Linked DNA regions of Butyricimonas faecihominis. The protein of the gene in region 1 binds, or shares a complex with, the protein of each later gene. Links are inferred from orthologs where the notes say so. Each region holds a gene or a part of one and is shown in the gene's direction. Other genes may lie near its edges. The genes, in order: pnp, rny and pfkA.

Region 1 (3,107 bases):
TCGGAATAAAACGTATCTTTGCGGCGTTAAAATTAATATTAAATCTAAAAGACTGTACATCATGTATTTGACATCAGAAAAGAAAGAAGAACTTTTTTCACAGTACGGGAAGTCTAATAAAGATACCGGCTCTGTTGAGTCACAAGTAGCTTTATTTTCCTACCGTATCGCTCATTTAACTGAGCATTTAAAGAAAAACCACAAAGATTTCGCTACTCAAAGATCTTTGATTAAATTGGTTGGAAAACGTAGAGCGTTGCTTGATTACATGAAGAAGAGAGATATCGATAGATATCGTGCTATCGTTAAAGCATTGAATTTACGTAAATAATTACATAAAAACGACCCGGGTCGTCCGGGTCGTTTTACTTTTAATCCTCCCCTCCTCCTCCTTTTATCTAAAAAGAATTCCGTTAAAATGTTTAGTATTTTAACAGTTTTATTATTTCTATGAACATTATTGAAAAAAGCATTACCCTGAAAGATGGTCGGGTAATAACATTGGAAACCGGAAAATTAGCCAAACAAGCGGACGGTGCTGTCATGCTGAAAATGGGCAACACGATGTTGTTGGCTACGGTTTGTTCCGCGCAAGAGGCAGGTCCGGACGTGGACTTCATGCCTTTGTCGGTAGATTATAAAGAAAAATTTTCAGCGGTAGGACGTTTCCCCGGTGGTTTCACCCGTAGAGAGGGAAGAGCTTCCGATTACGAGATTTTGGTATCCCGTCTGATTGACCGGGCTCTGAGACCTTTGTTCCCGGATGATTATCATGCGGAAACTTTCGTGCAGGTAACGTTGTACTCGGCTGATGAAGAGTCTATGCCGGATTGTTTGGCCGGATTGGCTGCCTCTGCAGCTATTGCCGTGAGTGATATTCCTTTCCACGGTCCTATTTCCGAGGTACGTGTAGCTCGTGTAAACGGGGAGTTGATGATTAACCCGACGAAGAGCGAGTTGGCAACTGCCGATTTGGATATTATGGTTGCTGCAACCTACGAGAATATCATGATGGTTGAGGGTGAGATGAACGAGGTTTCCGAGAAAGAAATGCTCGACGCTATTAAATTTGCTCATGAAGCTATTAAAGATCATTGTTTGGTTCAAATGGAATTGGCAAAAGCCGTGAATAAAGAAAAACGGGCTTATTGTCATGAAGTGAATGATGAAGAGTTGCGTAAAGACATCTGGGCTAAATGCTACGATAAAGCGTATGCCGTTGCCCGTCAATGTAATGCCGACAAGCATTTACGCGAAAAGTTATTTACCGAGGTGAAAGAAGAGTATCTGGAATCACTTCCGGAAGAAGAGAGGGAGGCGAAGAAGAATATGGTTTCCCGTTATTATCATGACGTGGAGAAAGAGGCTGTACGGAGAATGATTTTGGATGAGGGGTTACGTCTGGATGGACGTACGACCGAACAGATTCGCCCGATCTGGTGTGAGGCCGGACCTCTTCCGGGACCTCATGGTTCTTCTATCTTTACCCGCGGTGAAACGCAGTCTTTGTCCACGGTAACTTTAGGAACCAAGCTGGATGAAAAGATTATAGATGAGGCTACTGAACAAGGAAAAGAAAAATTCTTGTTGCACTATAACTTCCCGCCGTTCTCAACGGGAGAGGCGAAAGCTAGTCGTGGTGTGGGGCGTCGTGAAGTGGGACATGGTAATTTGGCTCATCGTGCGTTGAAACGTATGTTGCCGGACAACTATCCTTACACGGTACGTGTTGTTTCTGATATTTTGGAATCTAACGGTTCATCTTCCATGGCAACGGTATGCGCCGGAACTTTGGCATTGATGGATGCCGGTATTCCGATCAAGAAACCGGTAACGGGTATCGCTATGGGATTGATCACCGATAACGAGAAATATGCCGTGTTGTCTGACATCTTGGGTGACGAGGATCACTTGGGAGATATGGACTTCAAGGTAACCGGAACGGTAGACGGTATCACCGCCACCCAGATGGATATTAAAGTAGACGGTCTTCCTTACGAGATTCTGGAGAAAGCTCTGGATCAAGCCCGGAGAGGTCGTTTACACATCATGAATATTATTAAGGAAACCTTACCTGAACCTCGTCCTGACTTGAAACCGCACGCGCCGCGTATGGTTACGCTTACGGTGGATAAGGATCAGATCGGAGCGATCATTGGCCCCGGAGGAAAGATTATTCAGGATATTCAGGAGAAATCCGGAGCGGTTATCGTTATTGAAGAAGTGGGTAATCAGGGTATCGTGGATATTGCTGCCACCAATGCAGAATCTATCGAGATTGCCGTTGCCCGCATCAAGGCTATTGCTTGCAAACCTGAAGTCGGAGAGATTTACGAGGGAGTTGTAAAGACAATCACCGCTTTCGGTGCTTTCGTGGAGTTCTTGCCGGGTAAAGACGGTTTGTTGCACGTGTCCGAGATCGATCACAAACGCGTAGAGAAAGTGGAGGATGTATTGAAAGAGGGAGATCGGGTACGTGTGAAATTGATCGATATTGATCCGAAAACCGGAAAATTCAAACTTTCCCGTAAGGTGTTGTTGCCTAAACCGGAAGGTATGGAGCAAAACGATCGTCAAAATCGCGGCGAGCGCCAAGATAGAGGCGAACGTCAAGATCGCGGACCTAGACAAGATCGGGGAGATCGTCCCCATCGGGACAGAGGTCCTAGACCGGAAAGAAAAGAAAATCAAGAATAGAGTAAAAGAGGGCAATGCCCTCTTTTTTTATCGATAAATATCGACTTTTTCATTATCTTTGTGCAAACGAAATGGTTTAAAACATGGAAAACAGATTAAATGTAGGAATCACGCACGGGGATGTAAACGGAATATCTTATGAGTTGATCATAAAATTGTTGGCAGAGAATCGGATTTGTGAGTTGTGTGTTCCTATCCTATACGGGTCGCCTAAAGTGGCCGCCTACTACCGGAAGGTATTAAATATTGAGAACTTCAGTTTAAACACGATTCGTGAGCCGGGTGAGGCCAACGGGAAACGATCCAATATCATCAATTGCGTGGATGATAACGTGAAGGTTGATCTTGGAAAAGAGACTCCCGAATCGGATCAGGCTACTATGGTTGCTTTGAAATATGCCTTGGATCAA
Region 2 (3,103 bases), 730 kb from region 1 along the record:
CATTGAAGGTGGCTGCCGCTATCTCGACCGGAGAGGGAAGTTCCGAGGCCAAAAATAGAATAAGCCAACTTGTGCGGGAGATTGATAAATGTATTGCTCTTTTGAATAATTAAATATGAATGATAAACTTACTATTACGCTAAATATAGCCGGTAGGCCCTGCGTTCTGACCATAGAGAGAGAGGAAGAAGAGGAGATCAGAAAAGCTGCACAGCTGATTAATAGTAAGATTGCAAAATATAGGGAAAAGTACGCAACTGCTGATCCCGTTGATTTTCTAGCTGTTACTGCGTTACAATTCACGGTAAAGATGCTGGAGGCTGAAAGGCGAAACGACGTGGAGCCGGTATTGGACGAGGTGAAGAAGATTAATAGCAGGCTCGATGAAGTTGTGAAAGAGTAAAAAAGAAAGAGTTCTTTGAAAAGGAAATAGATATACCCGCATTATTTCGTATTTAACTGGAAAACTCAACACTTAACCAATTAGAGTGAAGCTTAGTTAGCCAAAGACAGGCCTCAACCCTTCGGGGTTCCTTCGGGACGGTGGAAGTTTGAATCTGACGGCAGCTCTACCCGTGTCTAACAGGGGTTTTTTAAAGAAGAAATGATGCGGGTTTTTTGTATAAACAAAAAACACCAAAATATATTATATAACTATAAATTCAAGTTACGAATATGATAACAATAATAATTACCGGTGTTATTGCTCTGATAGTGGGATTCGTTCTCGGATACCTGCTAATCAACATGACCTTGAAATACAGGAGCAAAAACATCATCAAGGAAGCGGAAGCAGAGGCGGAAGTAATTAAAAAAGACAAGATTTTGCAAGCAAAGGAGAAATTCCTGCAGATAAAGGCCGAACACGAAAAACAAGTGAATGCCCGTAATAGCAAAATCCTTCTCGCGGAAAACAAGCTAAAACAAAAAGATGCCGAATTGGCTCGTAAAATGGAAGAATGTCAACGCAAGATCAAAGACGCAGAGACACAACAGGAGACGCTAGAGGCCCAAAAAGAATTACTGGAAAAGAAACACGCCGAACTGGATAAATTCAAAAAACAACAGATCGAGCAACTGGAAGCCATTTCCGGAATGTCTGCCGATCAGGCAAAGGAAAAACTCATCAGTTCTTTGAAAGACGAGGCCGAAACCGAAGCGATGTCATACGTGAACGAGATTATGGAAGAGGCAAAAATGACGGCAAACATGGAGGCGAAAAAGATCGTGGTAAAAACCATCCAGCGGGTGGCCACGGAAACCGCTACCGAAAATGCCGTATCTATATTCCATATTGATTCGGATGAAATCAAGGGACGTATCATCGGACGGGAAGGACGTAACATCCGGGCGCTGGAAGCAGCCACCGGTGTTGAAATCATCGTGGACGACACCCCGGAGGCAATTGTACTTTCCGGATTTGACCCGGTAAGACGCGAAATCGCTCGCCTTTCACTCCACCAATTAGTTACCGACGGACGTATTCACCCGGCACGGATTGAGGAAGTAGTAAACAAGGTGAAAAAACAAATCGAGGAAGAGATCGTCGAGACAGGAAAACGCACCACCATCGACTTGGGTATTCACGGGTTGCACCCGGAATTAATTCGGTTAGTCGGCAAAATGAAATATCGTTCTTCTTACGGGCAGAACTTGTTACAACACGCTCGCGAAACAGCCAACCTCTGTGCCATCATGGCCGCAGAATTGGGCTTGAACGTGAAGAAAGCAAAACGTGCCGGATTATTGCATGATATTGGAAAAGTGCCCGATGACGAGCCGGAATTACCGCACGCAATTCTCGGTATGCGCCTAGCTGAAAAGTACAAGGAAAAACCGGATATTTGCAACGCTATCGGAGCCCACCACGAAGAGATTGAAATGACAACGATGATCGCCCCGATCGTTCAGGCTTGTGACGCCATCTCAGGCGCACGTCCGGGAGCAAGACGGGAAGTGGTTGAGTCATACATCAAGCGCCTGAAAGAGATGGAAGACCTGGCACTTTCTTATAATGGAGTGGTCAAGACCTACGCCATCCAAGCCGGCCGCGAATTGCGGGTAGTCGTTGGTAGTGAAAAGGTATCTGACACGGAAGCAGAGAAGATTTCATACGAGATCGCTAAAAAGATTCAGGATGAAATGACCTATCCCGGTCAGGTGAAAGTCACGGTGATTCGAGAAACACGCGCTATAAATTACGCGAAATAGATAAAAGTCCGGCCATTTTTGCCGGACTTTTAAGTTATAGGTTATAAGTTGCAGGTTACAGGTTTAAAGTCGAAGACTTAACTTGTAACCTGTAACTTTTTAATCCAGCCGGAGCGACAAGATTAAAAACCCCCAAACATTTGTCCGGTATTATTTGTTTTACTAAATTTGGTTGCTCAAAAAGTAAACAGTATATGGAGCCAATAAAATCATCAGAATTAATCACGAACGATGACGGGAGTGTCTTTCACCTCCACCTTCATCCCGAAGATCTGGCAGAACAAGTGATCCTCGTGGGTGACCCTTCCCGAGTAGAAATGATTGCCTCGTATTTCGAGAAAATAGACGTCAGGAAAAGCGATCGGGAGTTCTGTACCATCACCGGATATTACAAGGGACACCGCCTGTCAGTTATCTCTACCGGAATCGGTGCGGATAACATCGACATCGTGATGAATGAACTGGATGCTTTGGCCAATATCAACTTGCACACCAAAGAAATAAACGCGGAAAAGAAAACATTAAATATAGTACGAATCGGGACTTCCGGTTCCGTGCAGGCAGATGTACCCGTACATTCATTCGTGATCTCGGAAATGAGCCTCGGCATAGACGGGGTATTGCGTTTCTACCGGGATAACGAAATGGTATGTGATGCCGCTTTCGAGGAGGCCTTTATCAAGGAGTGTCACTGGACACCCTTAGCAGCCCGCCCGTACGCGGTAAAAGCATCTGACGAACTGGTGGACAAATTACACACGGAAGGCGTTACCGTGAAAGGCGTCACGTTGACAGCAAACGGATTCTACGGGCCACAGGGACGAGTGCTTCGCTTACCGATCGAGATGCCGACAGTGAATGACGAGATTGCCCGTTTCAGATTCGGGAATTA
Region 3 (3,084 bases), 1.8 Mb from region 1 along the record:
ATTATATAGATGAACACCGGGAAACAAGTCCTTTGGTGAGAACGTCGGATGCTGTGTTGATTGATAATGGCGATATGACCGTGGAGGAAGAAGTGGAAGAGATGTTAAAGATCATTCGTTCGAAATATGAAAGTAGAAATTGACGAAAATTCCGGTTTCTGTTTTGGGGTTGTGAATGCGATTGCCAAGGCGGAGGAAGAGTTGCAACATGGAAGATTATATTGCATAGGAGATATTGTGCATAATAGTTTGGAGGTGGAGCGATTAAAACAACTGGGATTAAGTACGATAGATCATGATGAGTTTGCCCGGTTGAAGGCGTGTCGTGTGTTGTTCCGGGCTCATGGTGAACCACCGAGTTCATACGAACTGGCAAAGAAGAACGGGATTGAGGTGATCGATGCCTCGTGTCCCGTGGTATTGAATTTGCAGAAGAAAATACGAGAGGCATACGAGGAGGTGAGAGCGAGCGGGGGGCAGATCGTGATTTATGGAAAAAGAGGGCATGCCGAGGTGAACGGGTTGGTGGCTCAAACGAATGATGAGGCGCTGATTATCGAGCAAGAGGAAGATTTGAAATCCATTGATTTTTCTCGTCCGGTAATCCTGTTTTCCCAAACAACCAAGAGTTTGGATGGTTTCAAGCGTGTCGTGGAGTTGGTGAAGGAGAATGCGAGGGCCTCCGTGGTAGTAAACGATACAATCTGCCGCAAGGTGGCGAATCGAATCCCGCAGTTGAAAGATTTTGCAGCAAGACATGATGTGATCTTGTTTGTTAGCGGGGAAAAGAGTTCCAACGGGAAGCAACTTTTCGAGGTTTGTCGGGAGGTGAATTCCCGGACTTATTTTGTGCAGGGGGTGAAAGACCTGCGTGATGAGATGTTTGATAAAGCTGTGAGCGTTGGGATCAGTGGAGCTACTTCAACACCGAGGTGGGTGATGGAAGAGATAAAGGAGGGGTTAAAAGCTAAAAACTAAAAGTTAAAAACTAAAAGCTAAAAAAATAAATTATAGAATTGGGGGTATAGAGATTAACATTTTTAATTTCCAATTTTCAATTAAACATTGTTTTTATGGGAAAGATTAAAAAAATAGGAGTTTTAACTTCAGGAGGCGATGCTCCGGGAATGAATGCCGCGATTCGGGCGGTTGTGAGGGCCGCTATTTTTAATGGCTGCGAGGCTTATGGTATTTACGATGGATATGAGGGATTGATTGAGGGAAATATTGTGCGTATGCATTCCCATGACGTGAGTAATATTATTCAACGCGGAGGAACTATTCTGAAAACAGCCCGTAGCGAGGAATTCCGTACGCCGGAGGGACGTACGAAAGCTTACGAGAAGATGCAGGAATTGGGAATTGATGCATTGGTCGTGATTGGTGGGGATGGAACTTTTTCCGGAGCCCGGTTGTTCTGTCAAGAGCATAACGTGCATATTGTCGGGATTCCCGGTACGATAGATAATGATCTTTACGGGACGGATTACACGATTGGATATGACACGGCGGTAAACACTGTGGTGGATGCCGTGGATAAGATCCGGGATACGGCAAGCGCTCATAATCGTTTGTTCTTTATCGAGGTTATGGGACGGGATGCCGGATTTATTGCGTTACGGTCGGCCGTGGCCACGGGGGCCGAGGCTGTTCTGGTTCCGGAAATTGAGACGGATTTGAATGACTTGGATCGTTACCTGGAACATGATTATAAACCTCATAAGTCAAGTGGTATCGTGATCGTGGCAGAAGGTGATAAATCAGGTGGAGCGTATACGATTGCCGATCAGATCGCTAAGAAACATCCCGAATATGATGTGCGAGTAACTGTTCTAGGTCATATCCAAAGAGGAGGATCTCCTTCCGCTTTTGACCGCGTGACGGCTAGTACGTTGGGAGTGGCGGCAGTGGATGCTTTGTTGGATGACCAGACCAGTATCATGGTTGGGATTATGAATAAGGATATTGTTCATGTTCCTTTTAACAAGGCTATTAAGAATTCAAAACCGTTAAATCATAATTTGTTAGATATTACGGAAGTCTTGTCTATTTAAAATCTAAAATTAATTCGTTTGTTGTACGCGGATGTCATTATCCCTCTGGGAGTGGAAAGTTTTTTTACTTATTCGGTACCGGAAGAATATGAACATTCGGTAACGGTAGGTGCGCTCGTGGTCGTTTCATTTGTTAAGAATAAACGTTACACGGGTGTTGTCTATGCGTTGCATACGAATCCGCCTGTCGGATTTGAAACAAAACCGATAGAACGAGTTATCGAGGAAGGATTTGCTCTTTCTGGTTCTCATTTGAAATTTCTATTGTGGCTCAGCGAGTATTACATGACACCACCGGGAGAGGTTATGCGTGCAGCATTACCTGTTTCGATGCGCTTGGAGAGTTACACGAGTTTGAGCTTGGTGAACGGCTGGGAAGAACGGTTGGTAGATGAAAGTGAATTAAGCCGGGAAGAGAAGGAGATCATGGGAGTATTTCGAGAAAGAGGTGAGATATGTATGGCCGAAGTCGAAAAACTCTTGAAGAGAAAGGATGTCTATGTTGCAGTTCGAGCCTTATTGGAAAAAGAAATTATCGGAATCAAGGAGTCGGTAGATGATCTGTTCAAGCCTAAAATTGAACGTTTGGTGAGATGGAAACGAAAGTTCACAAGTGAGGAACTGGACGAGATTCTTGATAGCTTAAAACGGGCGAGGGCTCAATACAAAATGCTGTGTGATTGGGTGTATTATAGCGACGAGCATCGAATCGAGGGGGTGCCTAGAACGGAGTTTATTCAGAAAATCGGTAGTTCAGCCTCAGCCTTGAAAGGATTGTGTGAACGGGGCGTGTTGGAAATTGTTGTGCAGGAAGTCAGCCGTTTAGAGGTATCTAAAGAGGAAGTGGAAAATGTACACGCTTTGTCGGGGGCGCAAGAAAAGGTTTTTGGCGACATTCAAGGGTATTACAAGGAGAAGGATTGTGTCTTGTTGCAGGGCGTAACTTCTTCGGGTAAGACTGAAATATATATTCATCTGATACAAGAGACGCTAAGGCAAGGAAAACAGGTGTTGTACTTGTTGCCGGAAA

What was found.
Region 2: pnp (region 1) and rny share a complex: the UniProt entries of both Bacillus subtilis proteins name them as parts of the possible RNA degradosome complex. The link is inferred for Butyricimonas faecihominis from one-to-one orthologs.
Region 3: pnp (region 1) and pfkA share a complex: the UniProt entries of both Bacillus subtilis proteins name them as parts of the possible RNA degradosome complex. The link is inferred for Butyricimonas faecihominis from one-to-one orthologs.

What each region holds. Positions count from the first base shown.
Region 1 is NZ_AP028155.1:1,858,968-1,862,074, reverse strand. Bases 127-3,073 are described here. They hold pnp (polyribonucleotide nucleotidyltransferase), read left to right. Parts: upstream 127-450; coding sequence 451-2,697; downstream 2,698-3,073. Other genes in these bases: R8806_RS07765 (PdxA family dehydrogenase), read left to right, coding at 2,781-3,073; rpsO (30S ribosomal protein S15), read left to right, coding at 127-331. In the rest of the region: more of rpsO, read left to right, coding at 62-126; more of R8806_RS07765, read left to right, coding at 3,074-3,107. UniProt on the Bacillus subtilis protein: Involved in mRNA degradation. Catalyzes the phosphorolysis of single-stranded polyribonucleotides processively in the 3'- to 5'-direction. Necessary for competence development in Bacillus subtilis.
Region 2 is NZ_AP028155.1:2,584,518-2,587,620, forward strand. The notes cover bases 1-2,943. They hold rny (ribonuclease Y), read left to right. Parts: upstream 1-675; coding sequence 676-2,211; downstream 2,212-2,943. Other genes in these bases: R8806_RS10700 (hypothetical protein), read left to right, coding at 1-113; R8806_RS10705 (cell division protein ZapA), read left to right, coding at 116-403; R8806_RS10715 (nucleoside phosphorylase), read left to right, coding at 2,406-2,943. Also shown: more of R8806_RS10715, read left to right, coding at 2,944-3,103. UniProt on the Bacillus subtilis protein: Endoribonuclease that initiates mRNA decay. Initiates the decay of all SAM-dependent riboswitches, such as yitJ riboswitch. Involved in processing of the gapA operon mRNA, it cleaves between cggR and gapA.
Region 3 is NZ_AP028155.1:54,876-57,959, forward strand. The notes cover bases 140-3,063. They hold pfkA (6-phosphofructokinase), read left to right. Parts: upstream 140-1,073; coding sequence 1,074-2,054; downstream 2,055-3,063. Other genes in these bases: cmk ((d)CMP kinase), read left to right, coding at 140-143; R8806_RS00210 (4-hydroxy-3-methylbut-2-enyl diphosphate reductase), read left to right, coding at 140-978; priA (replication restart helicase PriA), read left to right, coding at 2,073-3,063. Outside these bases: more of cmk, read left to right, coding at 1-139; more of R8806_RS00210, read left to right, coding at 127-139; more of priA, read left to right, coding at 3,064-3,084. UniProt on the Bacillus subtilis protein: Catalyzes the phosphorylation of D-fructose 6-phosphate to fructose 1,6-bisphosphate by ATP, the first committing step of glycolysis.